One region of the Lysinibacillus sp. RS10 genome, then DNA from elsewhere that is predicted to be linked to it. Evidence: riboswitches for the same ligand, from Rfam matches in the RefSeq annotation. Region 1 holds a riboswitch; the other holds the start of a gene.
The links. Region 1 has a riboswitch for glycine ahead of ACB089_RS09060 (amino acid permease). Riboswitches for the same ligand answer to the same signal wherever they lie in the genome.

Region 1 (11,383 bases):
TTTAGGTTTCTTTAAGTCTGCTCTTTGTTCCTCTGTATTAGGCACACTAAAATAAGCATCCATACCTAAATTATGAAAACCTTTCAATATCCCTTCACTTAACACTCGATATGCCTCTGTCACTGACTCAGGCATATCTGGATAGCTTTCTGAAACAATGACGCTATATGTCAACTCATGCTCATGTAAAACGGCTCTACCGCCTGTTGGACGACGAACAAAGCCTAGTCCTTGTTCACGCACCGCTTCTAAATTGATATCTCTTTTCGCCTGCTGAAAATAGCCAATCGAAAGAGTTGCTGGCTCCCACTCATAAAAACGAATAACCGGCGGAATTAAACCTTCACTGTGCCAATCAAGTAATGCTTCGTCTAATGCCATATTAAAAGAAGGACTACATTTCCCTGAATTTAGAAAATACCAAGTTGTCATATATTCATCTCCTACAAGTATTAAATTAAACCTTCGCGAACGTGTACAAAATAAGTCTCATCACTATATATGTCATACGTTTTAACAATGTCATCCAACTATTAATGATAGCCCAAAATAGTGCTTCTCAAAATTTTGACACTCTGCGTTTAGTTCTATTCTTTATTGAAGTAATCCCCCACCCTAATCCAAGAATAGGGTGGAATGATTCTGTGGCCTTTCACTCATAACATTCAATAGATTAATTCTAGCCACAATGTAATTAATTTTATCAAACTCATTGGACTATCGCTAGCGCATCTTTTATAATAATAAAGAAGATAGAAAGGGGTAAGAAAATTTTGGACATACTTATCACAATCGGTATAATGTTAGTAGTCGTAATTGCATATATCGTCATTAATTCTATGCGACTAAAAAAAGCCGTAACAAACCTAACACAAGAACAATTTATTGAAGGCTATCGTAAAGCTCAGCTGATCGATGTACGTGAGCAAAAAGAATTTGAAGCTGGTCACATTCTTGGTGCACGAAATGTTCCTTCAACTACACTACGTCAACGTTACAAAGAAATCCGCCCAGATTTACCAGTATATTTATACTGCCAAAATACAGGCCGTAGCTCTCGAGCTGCACTGTTTCTTAAAAAACGTGGCTACAACCAAATTTACCAACTACAAGGCGGCTTCCGTACTTGGACAGGTAAAATAAAGTCCAAAAAACAGTAATGAAACAAAATAGATAAGACATTAGCGACTTATATAAATAAATTCACTCTTTGAAACTAAGTAAATTTATATATATTTACCTATATCGCTTTGTTTCACACCGAAAGAACCATCTCAAATGACTATGAGATGGTTTCTTTTTTCGCAAAAAATTCTGAGTTTCTACTATATTATATTTATTGTTAACGTCTAACAAGTTACTTCATGTTCACTAAGTACCTAATCATGCATTGGACGAAATAAGGAAAAGCAACGCAAGGTAATGTTCTGCTCGTTTTCATTGAGGATTCTTTGTTGTGGATAGGCGATCGGACAAACTGAGGAAAGCGTCCAGCCGGAATGAAAATCAAACTTACGTTATCATGACAACTTCACTTTATACCAAATATTCAACATCATCCACATATTAACATATGCCTAAAAATACTATTTTTCGTAAAGTATTTCCCTAGACGAACCATAATCTTCTTTTTTTCTGAAAATAGCTGAAATTTACCCTTGAATAATTATGTAAGCACTGATAGGATGTATAATATCTTAAAATAATATCAACAAGCAATACAATACAAGCTATGAATGCTATGGATCACACTATAGCAGGAGCAGTTCTGGAGAGAACGCATTTTGCGTCGCCGAAGGGTTCACTATCTCAGGCAAAAGGACAGAGGAGTAATATCTACTTTCATCATGAAAGCTATACCACATGAATGTTTATTTTTTCATATCCAGCATTCGCAATTGGTATTTGTTATTCTGACGTTTACGAGACTAGTGTCAATACTAGTCTCTTTTTATTTTCCAGTCAAAATTTTTATGCATCTTTGAGGGGGATTAACGTGGAACAACATCAATTAAAACGTGATTTAAAAAATCGCCATGTGCAGCTCATTGCTATTGGCGGAACAATAGGCACTGGATTATTTTTAGGTTCAGGCAAAGCCATTGCTTTAGCAGGACCTTCCATCATCTTAGCCTATTTAATCGTCGGAACTGCCCTATTTTTTGTTATGCGTGCATTAGGTGAATTATTATTATCGAACGCAGGCTATACATCATTTACTGATTTTGCATCAGAATACATAGGTCCTTGGGCAGGCTACGTCACTGGCTGGACTTACTGGTTCTGCTGGGTCATGACCGCTATGGCAGATATTATTGCTGTCGGTGTTTATGCACAATATTGGTTTGATATACCTCAATGGGTACCAGCGATTGGCTGTTTAGTACTGTTATTATTTTTAAACTTATTAACTGTAAAACTATTTGGTGAGTTAGAATTTTGGTTTGCCCTTATCAAGGTCATCACAATTGTTGCGCTGATCGTTATTGGACTAATCATGTTATTTACAGGCTTTCAAACAAGTTCTGGCACAGTTGCAGTTGAAAATCTTTGGGCACATGGCGGGATGTTCCCGAATGGCCTATACGGCTTCCTAATGGCCTTCCAAATGGTTGTTTTCGCTTTTGTAGGTGTCGAATTAGTAGGTGTTTCTGCTGCTGAAACGAACGACCCTAGAAAAAATATTCCGTCTGCCATTAACAAAATTCCATTTCGTATTTTATTATTCTATGTAGGTGCATTATTTGTTATTTTATGCATTAATCCTTGGTATGAAATGTCTGCCGTAAGCAGTCCATTTGTACAAGTATTTACACTAGCTGGTATCCCTATTGCTGCAGGGATTATTAATTTTGTTGTTCTAACATCCGCTGCTTCAGCAGGTAATAGTGGTTTATTCTCTACAAGCCGCATGCTTTATAATCTTGGGAACAATAAGCAAGCTTCACCATCGTTCGCCAAGCTTAATAAAAACAGTGTACCAAGTAACGCACTCGTTGTTTCCGCAATTGTTGTATCTGCAGGAGCATTACTAAGTAAACTGATGCCTGAAAGCGCCTTTAGTGTTGTTACAACGATCAGTGCTATTTGCTTTATTTGGGTGTGGAGTATTATTTTAATTTCTCATATCATTTATAAACGGAAAAATCGTGCACTTCATGAGGCATCAATTTTCAAGGCACCATTTACTCCGTTCGTGAACTATTTAGTACTTGCCTTCTTCGCATTTCTATTAGTTATTATGTTCATTTCAGAGGAAACTCGTACGGCATTACTGTTAACACCAATTTGGTTTATCATACTAATGATGATTTACAAAGTGAAAAGAAAGAAATAACTACGTTAAGAGGCATTAAAAATAACTGTCCTGAATAGTGACACTTCAAAGAAAGTAAATCTATTCAGGATTTTTCTATTTTTCTCAAAGTAATAATCCCTAACAAATTAACGATAGTATGAATAAAAGGGAGTTAAAAAAAGGAGGGTTTTTATTAAAAATAAGATCGTTATTTCTATTACGCTATTGTTTACCATTGTTCTGATTGTAATATTATTGTCTACGAGAAAAATCCAGACAATATAATAGTAGAACGGATTTGCTTTAACAAGGCGAGAGAGAACGGGTTAAGAGTATTACCAACTAACGATCCTACAATGAAAAGGATTCCCGTAAACGGAACTACTTACCATATATACTTATGAACAAAAAAGATGACCTCAGCACAGAAGTCATCTTTTTTTCATTGTTTAAAAAATCGTCATATTCCACTCGGTAGCGATATGCTTTAGTAAATTCACGCCTGCTACACTATTCCCAATGGTATCAATTGCTGGTCCGTAAATGCCAATACCGCAGCCAGCAGGGAAAGGTGAATCTAAGCCTGCATGACTTGGTACAGCCACCAAAATTGCACCAGAGACACCACTTTTAGCGGGTAACCCGATAAATGCAGCAAATTTACCAGAAGCATTATACATACCGCATGTAACCATTAATGCCTTCGCTAATTTAGCCACTTGCTTTGGAAAGAGTTGCGTTTTTAATAGAGGATGATAGCCATCATTGGCGATTACTAAACCAATCATCGCTAAATCCGAAACATTGACTTCAATAGCACATTGTTTCAAATAAACCTCCAATGCCTCCTCTACAGGGCAATCTAAAAAACCAGAATCCATTAAATAGTATGCTAATGATCGATTACGATTAGCTGTTTGCCATTCAGATTGAAAAACCTCTTCATTTACCCTTATTTTTTTGCCAACGATTTGTTCTAAAAAATGTAGGATTTTTGTAACCTTCTCTTGTGGTGAATTTCCGTCAAGCATAGAGGATACTGTAATCGCTCCTGCATTAATCATTGGGTTAAAAGGTTTTCCAGGTTGATGGCTTTCAAGACGAATGATTGAATTGAAGGTATCACCTGTAGGTTCAACATCTACTCGCTCTAAAACATAGGGTAATCCCCGTTCCATACACGCTAAAATAAATGTCACAACTTTTGAAACACTTTGCAGGGTAAACAGTTCAGCTGTCTCTCCTGCTTTGATTTCGTTACGATCTGGTCCGATAATCGAAATAGCTAATTGATTTGGATCTTTTTCTGATAAAGCAGGAATATAGCTTGCGCATTGTCCCTCTTTCGCATAAGGACGAAACTGTTTCAGCCATTCTGATACAAGGTCATGATGATTGTTGATATGATTTGTCGGCAATTTTGTGTTCTCCTTCCAAAAAAATACATCTCCGTTACTCTTCCGTACACTTCACTAAAAAAAATTTAATGCTAGGCAAAAACAGAGCCTCCCTAGTTTACACTATGAAGACTCTATCCGATATAATTTTTTAAAACTTTGGAGGCTTCGTACCTTCTGGAATTAATGATTAACTGTAAATAGTATAGCGAAGATTTGATATTCTACACAAATGAAAAAAATAAATTTATCAAGAGACTTTTTCGCTACAGAAAAACCCCGAATAAATTCGTTATTCGGGGCTAGTACTAATTAAAATATTATGGCTGCATTTGTTTATAAAGAAGTTCAAGTTTTTTCGAAAGCTTGCCATAAGCAGTTTGCCACGTTTTATATGCAGCTGGCTTCTTTTCTTCTGTTGCGGCTTCGTAAGTTTTATATAACTCATATACTTCCGTAACTTTTTTCAAATCACTTTCTGCCTGCGTTAGCTTCGAGTAATTTTTCACTATTTTTTTCTCAGTAGAACTAAGCTTGTCATACGATGTACGAATTTTCGTAACTTCAGTATCTAAATTGGCAATATATTCTCCATTTTTCTCAAGCCCATTGATCATTTCCACCAAATTTAAAGCAGATTCGTTTGCAGCTTGTTGTTTTGCTTCTGCTTCAACAATTTTTTTCCGAACACTTTCATTTATTAAACTCGTCTGTTTTGACGTCAATTTTGAAAATGCTTTAATAACAGTTGCTGGATTTTTTTCGAATGATTTGTCATACTGCTTCATGAATGACTCTACTTTTTTCACATCAGAGACAGCCGTAGTTAAGATAGAAGCATTGGTAACACGTTTTTTATCACTAGAGCTTAACTTATTATATTGAGTGGATAGCTCTTTAATTTTTTCTATAGATACTGTGTACATATCATTGTTTATCATTGCAGCGATTTCATTATCTAATTTTGATACGTCTGGAACATTGCCATCTAATAGTTTAAGTAATTTTTCATACTCATCTTTAGCTAAATGCTGTTGGTTTGCAGGTAACTTTGCATAAGCTGTTTGCACTGATTGAATTTTCTTAACCTGCTTCGTAACATCCGTTTCTTCTTTAGCATCCTGTACTTTTTTAAGGAACGATTTGGCGCCTGAAATATCTTTACTTGCTGCTGTTAGTAGGTCGTAATTCGTCACATATTTACGGGCATCGGATGATAATTTTTTATATTCCGCTGTAGCACTCGCTACTTCTGTTTCTAATTGTTGCAGAGAATAGTTGGTGATGTTTGCAAAAGAATCGATTTTTGTTTTTAAAGCTAGGGCTGCTGCTTTATCTTGTGGTTCCTTACCACCGTTACCAACAGTCACATCTGGTGAATTATTTAAAAATTCTTTTGCATTATACACAAGTGATTGCTGTAAACTTGTTAGCTTATTATAGGCTTTTAGTGAACTGCTATAGCTTGATTTTAACTTACTCTCTGAGACTCCCGATGTTTTCTTAAGTTTTAGATAGGCATCCATATCCTTAATAACTTTTTCAGCCGTCTTAAGATCTTTTTGCAATGTTAAAATGCGATCATAGTCTTTAATTTGGGCCGCTGAAGTCTTCGTTAAGTTTTTATAATCACTGATTATTTTATTGACATTATCTACGTTCTCTTTCCATGTCTCTTTTGTTGGATTAATTGGATACTGCTTGTCCCCAACATACGATTGAATTAATGCGTTTAATTTCATAATTTGAATTTGTTCTGCATTTTCCGCGTTCTGCAATTTTTCTTTATACGTATTTGGAACTAATAGCATTTGCTTGTAAGTAAACTTTTCGTAAGTAGAGCGGATCGATTTCGCAGTAGTCACTTGCTTGCTCGGTGTATCATTTGGCAACAATTTATCAAATGATTTTAAGAACTGCTCAATTTTCTTTATATCTTGCTTCGCTTCTTGTAAAATTGTTTGTTTTTGTACAATTGCTTTGTAATCTTTTGACAGCTTCGACATTCGAGTTTCAATTTTGTTCACTTCAGCTTGTAAAGACTCTAAGCTAGAAGGGACATATTTGATATAAGAATTTTCGTAGGATAATAATGCAGTAATTTGTTTATTAATCTCTCGTACTTCCGTAAGCTCGTCAATATTGGATGGGTTATGCAATGCCATTTTTATCGCATTGTATATTTCATCATTAACATCTAAACTGCGCTGTAAATAGTCTAGCTTATTATAGTCCGCTTCAAGATTTTTCAAAAACTGAGGTAAATCCTTTTTATCAACATTGCCCATTTTATTCAATTTTTCTTTTAATGCTTCGACAGCTGCAATATCTGCAAGTGCTCTTTTCAATACTTCATAATTAGTAACATTCGCTTTAGCAGTAGTTGATAGAGCTTGATATTTTTTATCTAAGTCTTTCGCAAGTGCCTGAAATTCTCCAAAGGTTGTTGTCAAATTATATTTGTTGCCATCCTTCAGTAAACCTTCAATATTCTTCGTTAATGTCTCTGTCGGCTGTTTCGATACTGTAAGTACTTTTGAGGGAAGCGATTCAAGTGTATATGCACCTACTTTCGCAGTTACTTTCACTACAATATCTTTCGGTTCCTTATTTAAGGCATCCGTAGGAATCGTATATGTTGCTCCTGTTGCCCCATTAATAATGGAAAAGACTTCTCCTACTTTATAAAACCATTGATAGCTGTATGTAATTTGGTTACTTTCTAATTTCGTACCATTTGCATCGATTACATTTGCGCCTACCACTTTAACAGTATCACCTGGTGTCACAAAGTTAGTTGATGAGTAACCTTCAAAAACTGGTTCTTCAATGCTTAATTGCAATGGCTTTATCGTACATGTATTACTTTTATAAGTATCACTTGAAGTGATCGCTTTTACGATAATCGTTTTCTTTTCTGCTTCAGCAGGCACTTTAAAGGATATGCCTGTAGCACCAGGAATCAGTTTTTCAGAACCATCCGCTTCAATATAGTACCATTGATAACTGTTTACATATGTATTAGACGGTAAATTTTTCACATCCGCTGTGATTATGTCATTGACCTTCGCATCTGCGTTTATTTTAATAGTTGATGTTTCTTCTGCCCCTACTACTGTTGGTGCAACAATGACTGCAGGTATTGCTGCAACTGATAATAAAAACTTTTTATTCAAGACGTTTGTCCTCCTTTATACCTTCTAAATTTTATATCGGTCTGAATCTAAAAATTTCCCTATAATTTAGCAATCTATCCAAAAAGGTAGATAATACTTATCTTTTTAAATATAAATATTACTTATTTGATATCTCCACTATCATATTTGCGGTTATGTTCATTAAAATATATAATCTATTTAACTATATGATATAAAAAAATAGGTCTAAGTGCTTTTTAATTCAACAGGAAATACAGGAAGAAATAACACCTTCTTAACTCCACTCAACAAACGGTTTCCAGTATTAAGAAATCTATGTATAATACAAATGTTATTAGGAGGTCGATGGTAATATGGAAAATCTTTATAAACCTAGCTTAACAAGCCATGATGTAGACAGGACTAGAAGTTACGAAGTTAGTAATTTATTTTTTGTTGCTATGTTTGGTGGTATTTTTGCCATTGTAGCATTAGGTATCCAAAACGGAAAATGGCTAAAAATTGAGAAAAAATACATACAGCTACTAACGATCATTAGTATTGTACTCATTATTGCGAAACTGGCAATCGTTTATGCAATCGGACAACAAATACTACCAATTGAAGAAAAATATATAAAATTTATTGGACGATTATTTGGGGCGGCTTGTTTTTTCATCTTCTTTACATTTCTAAACGAACCCTATAAAGAGCATTTAGCAGTTGATGGTGAAGCAGAATCATTATGGAGGCCAGGGTTTATCGTTTGTATGATCTCGGGCTTAATTGAGGCTGTTACTACTTTGTTCATACTAGCACTTTAGGGAAGGAGATAAATAGAATATGAGTGAATACGAAGAATATGAAGAACCATCCTTTGAAGTCATAGAGCATTATTTCGATATAGGGAAATATCCCCAAGTAATCGAACTTATTAATGAGGAACTACCTGACCATTTTGAAAACAGCAGGCTTTGGTATATGTTAGGATACTGTAATTATGCAATAAACGAATTTGACGAGGCAGAAGAACAGTTTCACGAAGCAATGAGATTAGGCTATGATGAGGAAATCATATTTTATTTTCTCGGCCATCTTTACATGCAAACCGAGCGATGGCAAGAAGCAGAGGAAGCTTTTCTTGAAGCACTTCGCTTAAATCCAAATGATGCCGAAACACATGCTGCCTATGCTGTTTTAATGAAAAAGACTGGCCATCGTAAAAAAGCAAAGTTATTAATAAATAAAGCATTAGAATTAGATCCAGAAAATTCATATGTGTTACGTATAAACTTTATTTTAGAAGGCGTGCATGGAAATAAAGAGCAACAAATCCTTGCATTAGAACAATATATGAATTCAGCAGATAGTGAAATGGCTAAATTATTGCACCTTGGGATAAATGCCTCATTCCGAAATAATGAAAAAGAAGCGAAAGAATATTACAGACAAGCCTTTCTTTTAAATCCTGAAGATCAAACATTACTCTCTATATTAGAAGAAATGGAAATTACAGCCCACCCGCTGTTAGCACCTAACCGTTTTATCGAGCGTTTAGGAGGTCCCGCTATTATTTGGTTAGTTGGTATTGGGATGACTTTCTTATTACTTGCAATAGGAGTCGACAATATTGCAATGGTATTTTTACAATGCTATGTAGTACTTGCACTATACACATGGATTTCAGTTCCATTAGTAAAAGGACTAAGAAAAATAAGGGGCCATCGATATGGATAAAGTAAAATGGTTACAACAAATGGTAGAACAAAGCCCAGCCGATCCTCAAGCACACTACTGGCTTGGAAAAGAACTTGCAGATAATGGGCGTTGGCTAGAAGCCGTGCAAGCATATTCTACAGGCATTTCTCTCTGTACAGATGATACACTACGTATGGAAATCATAAATGAATTAACAAAAGCGAGTGTTCAAATTCAACAAACAACTTCAACAGATTTCCATTCACCAGTTGTTGAGCATGAAGGTCATGATAATGGTGAGATGATTGAGACTGAGGAAGCCATTGCCGCTTCTGCAGAAGAATTGCTTGAAAGAGAAGTCGAAAGTGACGAAACCGAGTCGGATCAAGACAACGGACAAATAAATCTTGGACCTAAGTTGAAAATTATTAACGGTGAAGTCCCTCAAAAAACCGTAAAAAAAGGTAAGGGACAAATCACTTTTGCGGATGTTGCTGGCCTTGATGACTTAAAAAAGACGATTAATCTTCGGATAATTAGCCCGTTTTACAACAAGGGTTTGTTTGCTAAATTTCGAAAAAAAGTAGGCGGTGGCGTTCTCCTCTATGGTCCGCCTGGATGCGGAAAAACATTTATCGCCAAGGCAACTGCCGGTGAATGCAAGGCAAATTTCTACCCTATTCATATTACAGATATATTAAGAGCTTATACTGGAGAAAGTGAACTAAATTTAAAAAGCTTTTTTGATAAAGCACGCTTTCAAAGACCAAGTATTATGTTCTTTGATGAAGTAGATACAATTGGTTATAGCCGTTCACAGTCTTCAGAGCGTTCTAGAAGCTTAATTAATACATTTCTTACAGAGATGGAAGGAATCGATACAAGTACAGATGAAGTGCTTGTCATGGCCGCTACGAATACCCCATGGGACGTTGATAATGCCTTAAAGCGACCTGGTCGATTCGATCGCCTCATCTTTGTCGCTCCACCAGATAAAAATGCGAGAGAGCAAATTTTTAAGTTGAAGCTAGCGGGAAGATATGCTGAAGAAATAGATGTAGCAACACTTGCCGCTCAAACTGAATTTTTCTCAGGTGCAGACATCGAAAATGTGATTGAATTAGCTACTGAAAATGTCCTTGCAGAAATTTTAACAACTGGTAATGAGCGTCCAATCACGACTACTGATTTATTACACACTTTAGAAGAGTTACAGCCCTCGACATTAGATTGGTTACGTACCGCCAAAAACTACGTAAAATACTCAAACCAATCAGGATTATATAATGATGTTGAAAAATATCTTCGGGCCCACGCTAAGCGCATATAATAAATAAAATCAAAGAGGCATCTCATATTGAGATGCCTCTTTTACATGTATGTTAATTTAGATTTTATGGGTATCTAAATACTGATGCCAGACTTGATCTTCCTCATCTGTCCAACTCTTTTGCTTGCGTGGTCATTTATAACCTCCACGCTACACTTAGATATACTGACATTTTTTCACACATCATCTTGATGCAATTTCCTTGCCTGATGAGTTGCCAAGTCCGCATATCTTGTAGGGATTGGTAATCGGCTATCCTTTTCAATAAAATGCATCGTGATTTTAGTTGCTGTATCTAAATCAATGTCGTTTCCACATGAAACAAAAATTGGTTTAACATCCTTTCTACTCCTCAGAGCACGACCATATACTTCCCCTTCAATGACAATATCAGTAAACGCTCCTGATTTATTTTCCGGCATGATAAAATCCGTATTTTCAATTTTATAATACGTTTTCGCTACACCAATTGTCGGTTTTTCTAAGTAGAATGAAGCATGTGTTGCAACGCCCATATTGCGCT
Region 2 (11,383 bases), 100 kb from region 1:
ACAGCAACAAAGTTTACGATCAATTGCGATAATGTCTTTGACTATGGCGAGCATTGCTTCTTTAATTGTTTCCGTTTGGAAATTAAATACCTGGTTTATAGCTAAAAATGTCTTATTTACTTTTATTATTAATTCATTGTTTATAGTTATCGGTATGTACCTAATAAATATAACTTGGTATGAAATTATTAAATTACCATTATGGTGTTATGGATTAATTGGAGTGATAAATACAATAATTTTCTCCTTTTTATTATTGGAAGAGGAAGAAGAATTGGAGCAAATGCAAAGTAACGATATACAATAATTCGCATAATCAAATTGAGTATATTATAACTCTACTCAAAGTACAGTATATAAGCATGAAACTAATAATTTGCTTTAGTTATATAATCCATAAAAAGACCACTCCGTGATGGGTGGTCTTAATTGTGTGTGCGCCCGGCATGCGTATGAACTATAGGGTGCAAGTCCCGAACCTCGAAGACAGAAGTAGAGGTTAGCCAAGAGCAAGGGTGTCCGTGGCGACGCGGAATCTGAAGGAAGCTGGAGGCAAAACACCGGTCCGAGGAACACAAATCTCATATAAGGCTAGGTATGATTGGATGAGTGTGCACAACAACACAAAGTCCTTTCTGTCGAAGGTCATATCGAGTAAATGAGGCGGATAGATGGTGTGAAAGTGCATACGCTTACCCGGGGAGGTCTGATGGAAACGCAAAGTACACTTTGTAACCTACTTAGCGATAGGTAGCTGAACCATCAGAAGTCAGCAGAGGTCATAGTACCATTCACTTCTAGAATGAATGGAAAGGACCGAACAATTCGGAGAGAATAGCCCTTGGCATGCAGTTTTCTATGATAAACACAGAAAATCCAGAAGGACCGACTTAATGGAGGTAATGGTGAATCCCATGAGGGACATTGAGCGGGTGCAGTAGAAACTGTTATAAGAAGACAAGCTATTCACGGAGGAGTCGAACGAGATGTTAATGAATCAAATTTTATCACGAGAGAATCTGCTTCTCGCACTCAAACGGGTGGAACGAAACAAAGGGAGTCATGGAGTAGACAAAATGCCCGTAAAATTCCTACGACAGCATGTAGTCGAAAACTGGCTAACGATTAAGAAGCAAATTCTTGAGGGAACCTACCAACCACAACCAGTTCGCAGAATCGAAATCCCGAAACCTGACGGCGGTGTGCGACTATTAGGAATCCCAACCGTGACAGACCGACTCATTCAACAGGCAATTGCCCAAGTGCTATCCAACCTATACGACCCGAACTTCTCGAATCATAGTTACGGATTTCGACCAAAACGAAGTGCTCACGATGCAATCCGAGAAGCCAAAGGCTATATAAAAGAAGGATATCGCTGGGTAGTAGATATGGACTTAGAGAAATTCTTCGACAAAGTAAACCATGACCGTCTAATGAGTACATTAGCGAAGAAAATTTCTGATAAACCTCTACTCAAGCTGATTCGTAGATACTTGCAATCGGGTGTCATGATAAATGGTGTCGTTTATGATACAGATGAAGGAACACCCCAAGGGGGTCCACTGAGTCCACTTCTCTCAAACATTGTGCTGGATGAATTAGACAAAGAATTAGAGAAACGTGGTCATAAATTTGTCCGTTACGCCGATGACTGCAATATTTATGTGAAAACAAAACGAGCAGGAGAACGAGTGATGGCAAGTATCAAAACCTTTATTGAGAAGACGCTGCGATTGAAAATAAATGAGAAGAAATCCGCAGTGGCTCGTCCTTGGCAACGTAAATTCCTAGGATTTAGCTTTACCTCCCGCAAAGAACCACAAGTTCGAATTGCGAAAGAGAGCATAAAGCGAATGAAGAACAAAATTCGGGAATTAACAGCTAGAAAGAAGCCATTTCCAATGGAGTACCGAATTCAACAATTGAATCAATACTTAATTGGGTGGTGTGGCTACTTTTCATTAGCGGATACGAAATCAATATTTGAATCACTGGATGGATGGATTAGAAGAAGACTTCGCATGTGTTTATGGAAGAATTGGAAGAAGCCTCGTACGAAAGTGCGCAACCTTATTCGCTTAGGAGTTCCAGACTGGAAGGCTTACGAATGGGGCAATACTCGCAAGAGTTACTGGCGTATTTCGAAAAGTCCAATATTACACAGAACCCTTGGTAACTCTTATTGGAGTAACCAAGGGCTCAAAAGTCTGCAAGCTCGTTATGAAATCTTGCGTTATTCATCTTAATTGAACCGCCGTATACGGATCCGTACGTACGGTGGTTGGAGAGGTCGGGAGTTAGTCACTCCCTCCTACTCGATTTGTATTTACTGTGTGACTTTCTATGACTGGCTTGGATGATAACAAATATAATAGAAGGAAAAACTTTTATGAACTTGTACTTTCGTGACTGGTGCAACAGGCTCTGGTAAGTCAACTTCTTTGTATTCTTTGATCCATTATTGTTCTTCAGAGTTAAATAGACACGTCATTTCATTAGAGGATCCTGTAGAAAATAATCAGGCTAATCTACTTCAGATTCAGGTGAACGAACGAGCAGGTGTTACATATGCGACAGGCTTAAAGGCTATTTTACGCCACTCACCTGACATTATTATGATTGGAGAAATACGTGATAAAGAGACAGCGAAAATCGCAATCGAGGCTTCTTTAACAGGTCATTTAGTGGTAACGACGATTCATGCCAAGGATTCAGTCAATTGCCTTTATCGATTCATTGACTTAGGTGTTTCAGTAGAAGAACTTCGTCAGACTGTGGTAGGTGTTGTTGCTCAAACACTTTTCCAATCGCCAATTAACCAGGAAGAACGCCGTGCATTGTTTGAAATATTAAGCAATGCTCATCTTCAAATGGCCCTTAAGGCAATTATGCAAAAAACTAGCTATGAGCTACCACATGATGTAACGCTTACAGGTCAAAGAGAATTAATCGAGAGCCAGAACTATGCGAATAAAAAAGTTTATTGAGAGAATTCGTTTTGAATATAAAAAGGCGACAATTTGGCAAGTAAAGGAACAAGCCCGTTTTTTTAGTCGATTAAGCGTGCTAATGCAGGAAGGTTATTTATTCCCGCAAGCTATTTCTATTCTATTGCCCCATCATATTAAAGCACATGAAGAAATACAAAAGCTAATTAATAAAATGCTGAGGCAGGGAGTCGGTGTTTCGGGAGTTCTTGAAGCTTTGCATATTTCAAAGCAGCATTTAGTGGCTATTACAGTTGCAGAAAACAATGGCCATATGATTGAGACGCTAAAAGGTGTGGCTAAGCAAATGGCTTTGAGTGAGTCGGCGAAGAAAAAATTAATGAAGCTACTCTTGTATCCAATGGTACTCATTCTATTTTTGTTGCTGTTGTTTTTAGTATTTCGCACCGTATTTTTCCCTAATATAGAAAAAATGGTGGCAAGTCGAACTACCGGCACAGAGGAGACAAGCGTTGCTTTGTCAAAAATACTGTTACATTTTCCTGATGCTCTAATTGTCGTAGTGATAGCAGTAATTTGTAGCATTTTGATTTTTCAGCTTTATCTCAAACGGCAACCAATTGCTCACCAGCTAAATATGATTCTAAAAACCCCATTTATTCGGATTTGGGTACGAATATCTTTGACGAGACAATTTGCTGCGTATTTAGGAAGTCTGCTACAAAGTGGATTTTCTTTACAGGCAAGTCTACAAATTTTAGAGGAGCAGCGACTTCAACCATTTCTCCAATATCTGGCTCGATGTATAAAGGAGCGTGTTGTTTTTGGTGATACGCTAACGCAAGCTGTAAATTTGATGACCGTTTGGCAGAAGGATTTCTCGACATTTGTTGAGCATGGAGAAAAGAGTGGCTATTTAGGGAAAGAGCTAGTATTGTATAGCGAATTATTGACAGAAAAGCAGGAGCAGCTATTGCATAAAATCCTTGCGTTTGTGCAGCCGAGCTTTTTTATCATTATTGCAATGTGCATAGTTGCCGCGTATGTCAGTTTATTATTACCAATATATAACATGATTGAACTAGTATAGGAGGATAATAATGAAACGTATAAAGCAGCAAGCCGGATTTACTTTGATCGAAATGCTAATCGTCTTGTTGATTATATCAATATTAATTTTAATCACAATTCCTAACGTTACGAAACATTTTGCTACGATCGATGAGAAGGGCTGTAAGGCGTATATTAGCATGGTGCAGGGGCAGGTAGAGGCGTATCGAGTAGATTTTATGGTTTATCCAACAATTGATGATTTAGTAGCAAAAGGCTATTTAAAGAAAAATGAAACGACCTGTCCTAATAAGGAAGAGATTATGATCACTAATGAAGGGGAAGTACGATTAGCAAAGACCTCTGCTGAGACAGGTTCTGGTGGATAATGGTTGTTATAAAAAGTGAGCGTGGCTTTACGTTTGTTGAAATGCTAATGGTATTGTTTATCGTTATGTGTTTGTCAGTAATTGTCGTAAAGTATTCGTTAAAAGTAGCGGAAAATCGGGAGCTTGAACAGTTTTTTTCACAAATTCAATTAGATATTCAATATATACAAACCTATAGTATGCATCAAAGAGAATATATTTCGATGAAGTTTGAGAGTTCATCAAAAAGATATATCATTAAAAAAGATTTTTATACCGAATTATATGCACGCCCTTTTCCGAAAGGGGTTGAATTCATTCCTGATTCGAGTTCGGTTCACACGATTATATATAACTACTATGGGAACATCATGACTCCAGGGTCTATTTATTTTAATACACCCCAGGGCATTAAAAAGGTTGTGATTACGTTAGGGCGAGGGAGATCGAGAGTTGAATGAATCTGGTTATTCATTTGTAGAAACGATTCTATCAGTGGTCATTGTCATGTTTTTATGCACGACATTAATACCCATTAGCTACACTATGAAAACAACTCTTTACAATAAGAAGCTAGAGGTTATAGCAGCTGAAACGGCCTATGAGGGCTTAAAGCACTATCGCTATTTACGGCAAGCGGAAGGCTCTAATACAATCGAAAATGTAGAATATAATTGGGCTTTTGATGGGCAGGGGATATGTGTAAGCTTTCAAAATGCACGAGAATTACGTAAAAAATGCATCCAGCTGACAGGTGAAGTCGATGAATGAGCGGGGCTATACATTATTAGAAGCGTTGTTCCAATTAGTTGTTTTTGTGCTTATTGCTCATCTTGTTGTTTTCATTATGCTTTGGTTCGCAGAAATGAAAACAACGGTACTGTCTGATGAACAATCGAAGTGGGAGCTATTTGCTTATGATTTGAATATGTATTTAGAGGATATTTCATCATTTACGATTCGAAAAGATCGAAAGAGAATAACTTTTCAAGCGGCAGATACCCTTCATAATATTGATTGTTATAGCAATATTATTCGTGATCAAGTAAAGGGTGGTCATGTGCCAATGTTAATTGGTATAAATAAATGCCAGTTCAAATATGAAAAAAATATGTTAACGGTAGCTGTTGAATTTCCAAGCGGTATCCAAAAGGAGCGAACCTTCTATGTACCAATTATTGAAAAATGACAGAGGGGCTATTTTTTTAATCGCAATTGCATTATTATTTTTTGTAACTACTTTTGTTCTTACGTATTATACGTCTTATGAAATACAGTTTCGAACATATGAAGGGCTAGAAAAGATGAATGTTCGAGCTACGATAAATTTATTGGGACAAATTTTGTCAGACAGTGTAGAATCGTAGTTATAAGAAGGTGATTCGAATGCGAAAAATATATTTAGTTGGCTTTATGGGCTGCGGGAAAAGTGCGTTAGGAAGACGTTTAAGCTATTTTCTAAAGATGCCATATTATGATATGGATCGTGAAATTGTTAGACAGCAGGGTATGACAATCCCACAAATATTTGAAAAATACGGAGAAGCACGTTTTCGAGAAATAGAAACAGAATTTTTGGAAAATTTTAGAGATGAAGCTTGTATTATTTCAACAGGTGGTGGGGTTGCAGTCAATGCTGAAAATCGAAAAATAATGAGACGCAGCGGACTCGTGTTTTTTTTAGATGCGACATTCGAAGATATTTACAAACGAATACAGCATGATCCAAATAGACCAATCGTACAGAGTTCAACAAAAGAGGAGCTAGAGAATCTGTATCATTACAGAAGAAAGTTCTATCGTGAGGCAGGACATATACAGGTGTTAACAGAGAGTAGGACAATCCGTCAAATTCTTGAGTATTTAGTATTCCAAGTTAAAAGGTTGAAAGGCGAACGATAATATTTTAAATTAAATTTAATGTTCGTGTTTTATTATAATTTAAAAAATGTTTGCCTTTTCAATGCAATTAATGTTAGGATATAGACAAATAAGTAACTAAAAGTTCATTGAATACTAAATAGTACCAAGATTAATCTTGGGCGGATGATTGTGCGGGGAGAGAACGTTGTAGACGTCACCGAAGGAGCAAGTAGCAAAGGTTATGAATCTCTCAGGTAAAAGGACTCGTACAAGACGCAACTCTGGAGAGAGCTGTATTACAACAGCCACCGAAGGAGAAAGCCGGCTGATTGGCATTGTAACAATGCGAGCCAGTCTGGTGTAACTTTCAGGTGCAAGGACAGAGAATCCCGAAAAGGGGTTCGTCTGTCTTTTTTTATGTCAAAATGTTCTGCTTAAGCGTTCAAAATAAATTGGCAGAACATTCATTGTACTAATACAAAAACAGACGAACTACTACCAGTAAAAATGGAACTAACAATAAGGGGGCAAAAAGAATGACGAACGAATTACAACGTACACCTCTATTTGACGCATACGCAAAGTATGGTGGTAAAACAATTGACTTCGGTGGATGGGAATTGCCAGTACAATTTTCTTCTATTAAGGAAGAGCATGATGCAGTACGTAATCGTGCAGGTTTATTTGATGTATCACATATGGGTGAAATTTTAGTAACTGGTCCTGATTCTCTAAATTTTTTACAAAATCTTTTGACAAATGATATTTCGAAGATTGCAGTAGGCCAAGCGCAATACAATGCAATGTGCTATGAAGATGGTGGTGTTGTCGATGACTTATTAACATATAAATTAGCCGATCAGCATTATTTATTGTGCGTCAATGCTGCAAATATTGAAAAAGATTATGATTGGATGATGGAAAATCAACATCAATTTGATGTCACAATCGACAATCAATCTTCTGCATATGCACAAATTGCTCTTCAAGGTCCATTAGCAGAAGAGGTACTTCAATCATTAACAGCTACTGATGTAAGTGCCATTAAATACTTCCGTTTCCAAGCAGATGTTGAAGTTGCTGGTCATAAAGCATTAGTCTCTCGTAGTGGTTACACAGGAGAAGATGGTTTTGAATTATACGGCTCTCCAGAAGATATTAAAGCGTTATGGAATAAAATCTTAGAAGCTGGAAAAGACAAAGGCGTTGTGCCAGCAGGTTTAGGATGCCGTGATACACTTCGTTTTGAAGCGGGTCTTCCATTATATGGGCAAGAGCTATCAGCGACAATTTCACCTCTTGAGGCGGGTATTGGCTTTGCTGTGAAATTAAATAAAGAAGACTTTCTTGGTCATGATGCATTAGTGACACAAAAAGAGAATGGACTGTCACGTAAAATTGTGGGCATTGAAATGATCGATAAAGGAATTCCTCGACATGGTTATAAAGTATTTAAGGACGGTAAGGAAATCGGTGAAGTGACAACAGGTACTCAACTTCCTTCTTCTAAACGTAATGTTGGTAACGCATTAATTGACAGCCAATTCGCAACTATCGGAACTGAATTAGAAATCGAAATTCGTGGTAAGCACTTAAAGGTAGTGACAGTAGAAACACCGTTTTACAAGCGTTCAAAATAATATTTGAAAAGAGGGAGCTACATTTATGAAACATCGTTATTTACCTATGACGGAGCAAGATAAACAAGAAATGTTAGACGTAATTGGTGTATCTTCAGTTGATGAGTTATTTGAGGATATTCCAGAAAAAGTACGTTTTAAAGGCCTATATGATATTAAAGATGCAAAATCAGAGTCAGCTTTATTAAAAGAATTATCAGCACTTGCTGCGAAAAATAAGGATACAAATGCTAACGTATCGTTTTTAGGTGCAGGCGTATACAATCACTATAAGCCAATTATCGTGGACCATGTTATTTCTCGTTCAGAGTTCTACACAGCGTATACTCCGTATCAACCAGAAATTTCGCAAGGGGAATTACAAGCAATTTTTGAATTCCAAACGATGATTGCAGAGCTTACAGGTATGGATCTAGCAAACTCTTCTATGTATGATGGGGGAACAGCACTAGCTGAGGCAGGCATGCTTGCAGCTGGACACACACGCCGTAAGAAAATTTTAGTATCTGAAACGGTTCACCCTGAGTATCGAGATGTCGTTGCTACATATGCATACGGCCAAACGATTGAAATTGTTACAGTTCCTCATAAAGATGGTGTGACGGATGTAGAAGCTTTAAAAGAACTAATCGATGATAATACAGCAGCTGTGATCACACAGTATCCAAACTTCTTTGGTCAAATAGAGGACCTACAAGTAATTGGCGACATTGCACATGAGGCAAAAAGTTTATTTGTCGTATCTTCAAACCCGCTTGCACTAGGTATTTTAACACCACCTGGTAAGCTAGGTGCTGATATTTGTGTAGGAGATGCACAGGTCTTTGGTATTGCTGAAGCATTCGGTGGTCCACACTGTGGTTACTTTGCCGTAACTACTAAGCTTATGCGTAAAGTTCCAGGCCGTCTTATTGGTGAAACAGTGGACGGAGAAGGTCGTCGTGGTTATGTATTAACATTACAAGCACGTGAACAGCATATCCGTCGTGATAAAGCAACTTCTAATATTTGTTCTAACCAAGCGCTTCTTGCACTTGCAGCATCTGTAGCAATGACTGCTCTAGGTAAACAAGGTGTTCGTGAAATGGCTACCCAAAATATTGCGAAAACACGCTATGCTAAAAATGCTTTTGAAGCGGCAGGCTTTACAGTTGCATTCCAAGGTGCACACTTTAACGAAATCGTTGTGAAAACAAATAAATGTGTGAAAGAAATCAATAAAGGCTTAATTGAAAAAGGTATCATCGGTGGTTATCCTTTAGGTCAAACATATGACTCTCTTAAAAATCACGTTCTAATCGCAGTAACAGAATTGCGCACGAAGGAAGAAATTGATGCACTTGTTGCAGAAATGGGGGCTCTTAATGCATAACGAAAATCAATCACTCATTTTTGAAATTTCCAAAGAAGGTCGCGTAGGCTATAACTTAGAAGCACTTGATGTACCAGAGGTTGATCTAGCAGATTTACTTCCTGCGAACTTAGTACGTGCGGAAGCGGCAGAATTACCAGAGGTTTCTGAGCTTGATATTATGCGTCACTATACAGCACTTTCTCGTCGAAACCACGGTGTAGACTCTGGTTTCTACCCACTTGGCTCTTGTACGATGAAATATAATCCGAAAATTAACGAGGCTGTTGCACGACTTTCAGGCTTTGCTAATGTGCACCCATTACAAGATGAATCAACGACTCAAGGCGCAATGGAGCTTCTTTACGAGCTACAAACGTCATTAGTTGAAATTACAGGTATGGATGAAGTGACATTACAACCTGCAGCAGGTGCACATGGAGAATGGACTGCATTAATGATGATCCGTGCATTCCATGAAGCGAATGGTGAAGGTCACCGTAATAAAGTGATTGTTCCTGACTCTGCTCACGGTACAAACCCAGCATCGGCAACAGTTGCAGGCTTTGAAACTATCACTGTAAAATCAGATGAAAATGGTTTAGTAGATATTGAAGATTTACGCAAAGTAGTTGGTTCTGACACAGCGGCATTAATGCTGACAAATCCGAATACACTTGGTCTATTTGAAGAAAACATTATCGAAATGGCAGAGCTAATTCACTCTGTTGGCGGTAAAGTATACTATGATGGAGCAAACTTAAACGCAGTTATGAGTAAAGCGCGTCCTGGTGATATGGGCTTTGACTGCGTACACTTAAATCTACACAAAACATTTACTGGCCCTCACGGTGGCGGTGGCCCAGGTTCAGGTCCAGTTGGTGTAAAAGCGGATTTAATTCCATTCCTTCCAAAACCAGTTTTAGTAAGAACAGAAGAAGGAACATACCACTTCGATTACGAACGTCCACAATCAATCGGACGTGTTAAACCTTATTATGGTAACTTTGGCATCAACGTACGTGCATATACGTATATCCGTACAATGGGTCCAGATGGCTTAAAAGCTGTAACAGAATACGCAGTACTAAACGCAAACTATATGATGTGTCGCCTAGAGCCATTCTATGATCTACCATATAACCGTCATTGTAAGCATGAATTTGTATTATCAGGTCGTCGTCAAAAGAAACTTGGCGTTCGTACTTTAGATATTGCAAAACGTCTGTTGGACTTTGGCTACCATCCACCAACAACTTACTTCCCATTAAATGTGGAAGAGGCGTTAATGATTGAGCCAACAGAAACAGAATCTAAAGAAACGTTAGATGCATTCTGCGATGTGATGATTCAAATTGCAAAAGAAGCAGAAGAAAATCCATCAATCGTTCAAGAAGCACCACATACAACAGTCGTATCTCGCCTAGACGAAACACGCGCTGCTCGTACACCAGTGCTGCGCTATCAAAAAGCATAATAAATAGAATTAAGACGTCCGATAAGTATTTTAGTACTTATTGGACGTCTTTTTTTATTTTAGATAGGTTTTTAAAAGGAAAAGAGACGGATAGCAAAAGTAAGGCAGCGGAAAGAAAGGGCAAAGCGACGGAAAGAAAGAGCAGAGCGACGGAAAGAAAGAGCAGAGCGACGGAAAGAAAGAGCAGAGCGACGGAAAGAAAGAGCAGAGCGACGGAAAGAAAAGGCAAAGTGACGGAAAGAAAGAGCATAGCGACGGAAAGAAGGCAAAGCGACGGAAAGAAAGGGCGGAGTGACGGAAAGAAAGAGCAGAGTGACGGAAAGAAGGCAAGGCGACGGAAAGAAAGAGCAGAGTGACGGATAGAAAGGGCAAAGTTACGGATAGAAAGGGCAAAGTTACGGATAGAGGGCAGAGCGACGGAAAGAAAGAGCAGAGTGATGGAAAGAAAAGGCGGAGTGACGGAAAGAAAAGGCGGAATGACGGAAAGAAAGAGCAGAGTGACGGAAAGAAGGCAGAGCGACGGCAGAGCGACGGAAAGAAAAGGCGGAGTGACGGAAAGAAAGAGCAGAGTGACGGAAAGAAAGGGCAAAGCGACGGATAGAAAGCAGAGCGATGGAAAGAAAGAGCAGAGTGACGGAAAGAAAGAGCAGAGCGACGGAAAGAAAGGGCAAAGCGACGGAAAG

Region 2: another riboswitch for glycine. It lies ahead of gcvT (glycine cleavage system aminomethyltransferase GcvT); the one in region 1 lies ahead of ACB089_RS09060 (amino acid permease).

Annotation. Positions count from the first base shown of each region.
Region 1 covers NZ_CP167122.1:1,762,299-1,773,681, reverse strand. Annotated here, with positions in the region: gene ACB089_RS09070 (biotin/lipoate A/B protein ligase family protein) at 1-432, opposite strand, end outside; gene ACB089_RS09065 (rhodanese-like domain-containing protein) at 774-1,160, shown strand; glycine riboswitch at 1,759-1,835, shown strand; gene ACB089_RS09060 (amino acid permease) at 1,997-3,337, shown strand; gene ACB089_RS09055 (glutaminase) at 3,748-4,716, opposite strand; gene ACB089_RS09050 (hypothetical protein) at 5,016-7,871, opposite strand; gene ACB089_RS09045 (hypothetical protein) at 8,207-8,656, shown strand; gene ACB089_RS09040 (tetratricopeptide repeat protein) at 8,676-9,569, shown strand; gene ACB089_RS09035 (AAA family ATPase) at 9,562-10,860, shown strand; gene ACB089_RS09030 (endonuclease V) at 11,037-11,383, opposite strand, start outside.
Region 2 covers NZ_CP167122.1:1,662,363-1,673,745, forward strand. Annotated here, with positions in the region: gene ACB089_RS08475 (hypothetical protein) at 1-307, shown strand, start outside; gene ltrA (group II intron reverse transcriptase/maturase) at 987-2,249, shown strand; partial or broken gene ACB089_RS08485 (ATPase, T2SS/T4P/T4SS family) at 2,406-2,990, shown strand; gene comGB (competence type IV pilus assembly protein ComGB) at 2,968-4,041, shown strand; gene comGC (competence type IV pilus major pilin ComGC) at 4,052-4,390, shown strand; gene comGD (competence type IV pilus minor pilin ComGD) at 4,390-4,830, shown strand; gene ACB089_RS08505 (hypothetical protein) at 4,823-5,140, shown strand; gene comGF (competence type IV pilus minor pilin ComGF) at 5,133-5,558, shown strand; gene ACB089_RS08515 (hypothetical protein) at 5,536-5,736, shown strand; gene ACB089_RS08520 (shikimate kinase) at 5,756-6,271, shown strand; glycine riboswitch at 6,416-6,508, shown strand; gene gcvT (glycine cleavage system aminomethyltransferase GcvT) at 6,769-7,872, shown strand; gene gcvPA (aminomethyl-transferring glycine dehydrogenase subunit GcvPA) at 7,898-9,244, shown strand; gene gcvPB (aminomethyl-transferring glycine dehydrogenase subunit GcvPB) at 9,237-10,700, shown strand; gene ACB089_RS08540 (hypothetical protein) at 10,738-11,383, opposite strand, start outside.